2 regions of the Thalassospira sp. NFXS8 genome follow, and region 1 is predicted to be linked to the other one. Evidence: riboswitches for the same ligand, from Rfam matches in the RefSeq annotation. Region 1 holds a riboswitch; the other holds the start of a gene.
The links. A riboswitch is a leader RNA that binds a small molecule or an ion and turns the genes downstream of it on or off. The one in region 1 is predicted to bind cobalamin.
Positions count from the first base shown of each region.

Region 1 (2,398 bases):
CCGCCCGTTCTGACTTTTTCAGGCGGCCAAAATGGCCTTGGCAATCGCGGCCTGGTCCATATCATGCAAGCCAATCACCACCAAACGCGACTGGCGGCTTTCGCCTTCTTGCCACGGCCGGTCAAAATAACGCTGAAACCGTTCCCCAACGCCCTGCACCACATGGCGCATGGCCTTGCCCGGCACATTAACAAAGCCCTTGATACGCAACACGTCAAAGTCACGCACCACCGCAATCAGGCGTTGTTCCAGTGCTGCCGGATCGTTAACATCATCCAGTGTCACGACAAAACTTTCAAAATCGTCATGGTCATGCTCATGCCCGTCATCATGATGGGACGGGCGGCTTTCCAAATCATCCTCGGCGGCAGCACCCAGACCCAGCAACACAGCATTTTCAATGCGTGCATGCTCAGTTGAAATGATCTTGACCGACGGGCGTTTCAGCTCCGCCCGAATGTCGGCCTCAACCTTAACCAGTTCATCGCTGCTTAACAGGTCAGTTTTATTAAGAACCACCATATCGGCACAATGAAGCTGTTCTTCAAACAGTTCCTCAAGCGGGCTTTCGTGGTCCAGATTATCATCTGCTTCGCGCAGGGCCTGCACGGCGGCATGGTCGTGGGCAAATAACCCGTCGCGCAGGGCCGCGGCATCCAGCACGGCAACAACACCATCCACCGTCACGCGCGAGCGGATTTCCGGCCAGTTAAACGCCTTGACCAGTGGTTTGGGCAAAGCCAAACCAGAAGTTTCGATAACGATATGATCTGGCGGTGTCTCGCGATCCAGCAATTTTTGCATGGTCGGGACAAAATCATCTGCGACCGTGCAGCAAATGCAGCCATTGGCCAGCTCAACCACATCTTCTTCCGCACAGCCTTCAATGCCACAGCCATTGATGACTTCCATATCAACGCCGACATCACCAAATTCATTGATAATCAGGGCAATACGCTTGCCCCCGGCATTTTGCAGCATGTTGCGAATCATGGTGGTTTTGCCCGCACCCAAAAAGCCGGTAATCACAGTAGCGGGGATTTTACCCAAATGCGCCATAGTCTTTAAATCCTTGATAAAATCGGATGTTCAAACATCGGATATGAAATTATTTAACCGTCATCGGAATGCCCGCAACCACCAGGGTCACGCGCCGGGCAAGGGCGGCAATACGCTGATGCAAGCGCCCGGCATGATCACGAAAGGCCCGTGCCATCGCGTTTTCGGGGACAATGCCAAAGCCAACCTCGTTTGACACCAGCAATACCGGCAAAGCCAGCCGGGGCAACAGATCACACAGTTGATCAATTTCCTGATCAATATTGTCTTCATTGATCATAAGATTGGTGATCCACAGGGTCAGACAATCGACCAGAACCGGTCCTTCGCTGTGCTGATCTAATCGCGACAAAACCCCGCATAAGTCATGCGGTTCCTCTATCGTGGCCCAAAGCGGGCCACGGCGTTGTTTATGATGGCTGATACGATCGCGCATTTCGTCATCCCACGCGCGACCGGTGGCAATATAGGTGCCCCCGCCGGCAGCAATGACCATGTCTTCGGCAAATTTGCTTTTGCCGGAACGCGCCCCCCCCAATATCAGGTGAACGCCGCTTTCAATTACAGTTGGGGCCATGGCCCGTCGGTTCCTTGCGCTATGGTCTCCACCCGAGACCCGGTTGCATAGATCAGGCACACTTGCACGCGGATCGCTTTTGGCAGGTTTCCTGGCTTCGGGCATGTCAGTTATTTCCCTTCCCAAAGGACTTTCAAACCAATCCTTAAGTGGGTGACAGGGCGTACCTGCCGTAAATAACCCATCCCGATACAGTTGCGGGGGCAGCACCGGCCTTGCACCGGATTTCCCATTACCAAACAGCGACGCACCCTAGCCCAAAAGACTCGTTAATAGAAGAGGCCGCGTCGCCCTTTCAGATTTCCCCCAATAGGCGCATTGCAGATTCAACCGAACCGTATTGGTTGCAAATATCAATAAAATCAGACTGTTGAGATCACTTTGCTGCTAGCTGAAAAACAGTCCTGCAAAACAGAAATTAAACAGGCGCTGCCATATAAAAGCCGAACCGCCCCACCGCAGATTTCCGGGCTTAAGCATAACCATATGGCAAAATTCCCCCCTTATAATTTCCCGCCCCCTCCTTAATGCATAAACCGCTACTAGACTAAAGGTCAGTATTTGTAAGAATTGATATGTTGAGACGGGGAATCCTTTGAGAGAACATGAAAACAATAAAAATACGGAATGGAACTTGCTGATATCGAACACACCGGGAAAACCCGGGTGTATGGGAACCGAGCGCTGTCTGCTAACCATCATTCCAGATAACAACAAAATTGTTTATCCCAATGGCTATAGAAAACTATGTCGAAAAGATCC
Region 1 is NZ_JAGEMF010000002.1:51,792-54,189, forward strand. Features, by position in the region: gene cobW (cobalamin biosynthesis protein CobW) at 19-1,059, opposite strand; gene cobU (bifunctional adenosylcobinamide kinase/adenosylcobinamide-phosphate guanylyltransferase) at 1,109-1,636, opposite strand; cobalamin riboswitch at 1,701-1,912, opposite strand; gene J4E05_RS09520 (hypothetical protein) at 2,368-2,398, shown strand, end outside.

Region 2 (2,398 bases), on a different contig from region 1:
CAGATTTTGTATATGCATCGTTGTGGTTTTGATGCCTATGAACTGTCTGACGACGTTGAAACTGCCCTTGAAAAAGTGCGTGCAGCCCTGCGGGATATGACGGTTTATTACCAGCCGACCGGTGATGGTCGCGCGACGGCAGGGTCCTTGCGTGATCGTCGTCGGGCTGTTCTTGACGATGCGACGTCGTAAGATATTCGATATAAACTGCCGACTGAACCTTGAATGGGCACCTTTTGGTGTCCATTTTTTTATATACCCCCAAATAAAAATGCACCCTTCAAGGATGCATTTTTTCGTGGATTTGGATGGGCAATGCGTGGTCGTCTCCCCGATATTATGTCTGCGATAAAGGCCTGCGGGCCAGAAACGCGCCGGACAAACCGCCCAAAACCAGCCAGAAAGCCGCGCTGGTTATAATTGACGCTATGGCAAATTCGGCGGCGAGTTCAGCGGGCAGGGCGCCGCCAAGGGCTTCCTTGACATGTGGTGCCCCATATATATGGGGGGTGATAATGGCGACCAGGCCAATCAGTTTGTAAACCCAGCCTTTACCAAAGGCGATCAGGGCCAATCCTGCTGCACCGCCAATGGCAGCACTTAACCACCATATCTGACGTGCTTCAAGCGGGGCCGCCACCGAACCGGGCAATTCGGGCGGAAGACCCAGTGCTGGAAAAAGTGAAAAAGCCATAAAACCGCCCATTCCCCACATCATGCCCTGGCGAATGGTGATGTCTTTACCGCGCAATACAATACCGGCACATAACAACAGGGCATAACCGACACCAATTACGATATTGGCGAGCAAAGTATAGGAAACCCGTTCAAACCCGTCTTGTGGTGCCCAGGCATTTTCATCGTGATGATGCTCGCTCGCCATTGTTGCGGCGTGATCATGGTCGGTATTGGCTGTGATGCCAGCATGGTCATGAGTATGATCATGACCTGCGATGGATATATCATGGGGGGCAGATGCCGGTTCCGGTGTTGCTGCGCCGGCGTCCATTTCCTCGTAGGTTTCAGCCTCAAGGATAAGAGGGGTGACTTTTAAATGCTGGGCAGCGGAAATAAACACGCCACCAAGCACGCCCGCGAAAATCGCAGCGAACAGGATACGTTGGATCATGTCAAAGACCTTTTGGGAAGGTGTGCCTTAGTGGCAGGGAAACGCAAAAGCATGGCGCCCGTCGTGGGCGGCATTATGCAAGGTATTGGCACTGGCAAAACCGGCCCCATACAACAAAACCCCGCCCAGTACCATTGCCACGGCGGCAGCGGCAATACGCTGGCTTATTCCCAAAGATACTGTTTTGGTTGCTGTCGTCATTTTCAGAAAACTCCCTCCGAGTTTTTGTATGTCCCGAATGGCTAAACAATTTCACGCCATCGTCCGTGCGGGCAGGTTTCCTGGCTCGTGCGTCGTCGCTGAAAACAGCCTTCCCGATCCTGTTTGTCCGGATCAGTGACCATTCCCGTTTCCAACTCGTCACTCACAGTTGCGGGGGCAGCCCGGGCGCAAAGAACGCAATTAAAAGTTGTGAATTGCGTCTTCTCCCGTGTTCCCTTGGCCAAACCGGCCAAACCCGACACAGGAGTCGACTATGCCAAACTATCGCTTCAGGGGAAAGTTAAAACCGGGGCTGATGGTGCTTGCTCAAAAGAACAGTTCCCAAAGTGTGGATTTATTTGGCAAATAAAAAATAACCCATACTTATGGATGATGAAAATTCTATTGTGTGACCTAAATCACTGTTGTTCAAGGCAAAATCAGGGACAGTTCTATACAATGATATAGATTCAGGCGGCATTTGCGGCCTGTGTTTTGCCGGGGGCGATATGCTTAAAAATATCAATATTCCAACAAAAATATTTGGCGGGTTCGGCATTATCATAGCACTTCTGCTGGTGATTGCCGTTGTTTCGGGGGTTTCGTTGCGGGCAGCGGATGATAATTTTAAAAGTTATCGCCACCTGGCATTGCAGACCAACCTTGCGGGGCGGGTGCAGGCCAATCTTTTGGAAGCACGTTTGGGGGTGAAGGATTTTCTTCTGACCAAATCGGAAAATTCCGGAAATACAGCAAAAACGCGTGCTTCAAAGACGCTGGAATTAAATCAGCAACTTGCGGCTTCAAATAGGAATGAAGACGTCCGCGCTATGCTTCTGACCGTTGATGAGGAACTTAAAACCTACATTAGTACATTTGACGAAGTTATTGTGCTGAGCCGAGAGGATGACCCGGTATCACTAACACGTCGGGATGATTTGGTGCGTAATACACTTGATGTCATTGGGCCGAAGGTTGCTGCGGCAATGGAACAATTGAAACTCAAGTTGAAAGCCGAGCAGGACGAACTTGGCCCGCGCGCAAGCAATGCGACCGAAATGGCTGTTA
Region 2 is NZ_JAGEMF010000004.1:206,114-208,511, forward strand. Features, by position in the region: gene J4E05_RS19860 (DUF934 domain-containing protein) at 1-192, shown strand, start outside; gene J4E05_RS19865 (CbtA family protein) at 338-1,129, opposite strand; gene J4E05_RS19870 (CbtB domain-containing protein) at 1,157-1,330, opposite strand; cobalamin riboswitch at 1,384-1,606, opposite strand; gene J4E05_RS19875 (methyl-accepting chemotaxis protein) at 1,840-2,398, shown strand, end outside.
Region 2: linked by a shared signal. The riboswitch ahead of J4E05_RS19870 (CbtB domain-containing protein) and the one ahead of cobU (bifunctional adenosylcobinamide kinase/adenosylcobinamide-phosphate guanylyltransferase) in region 1 are both predicted to bind cobalamin.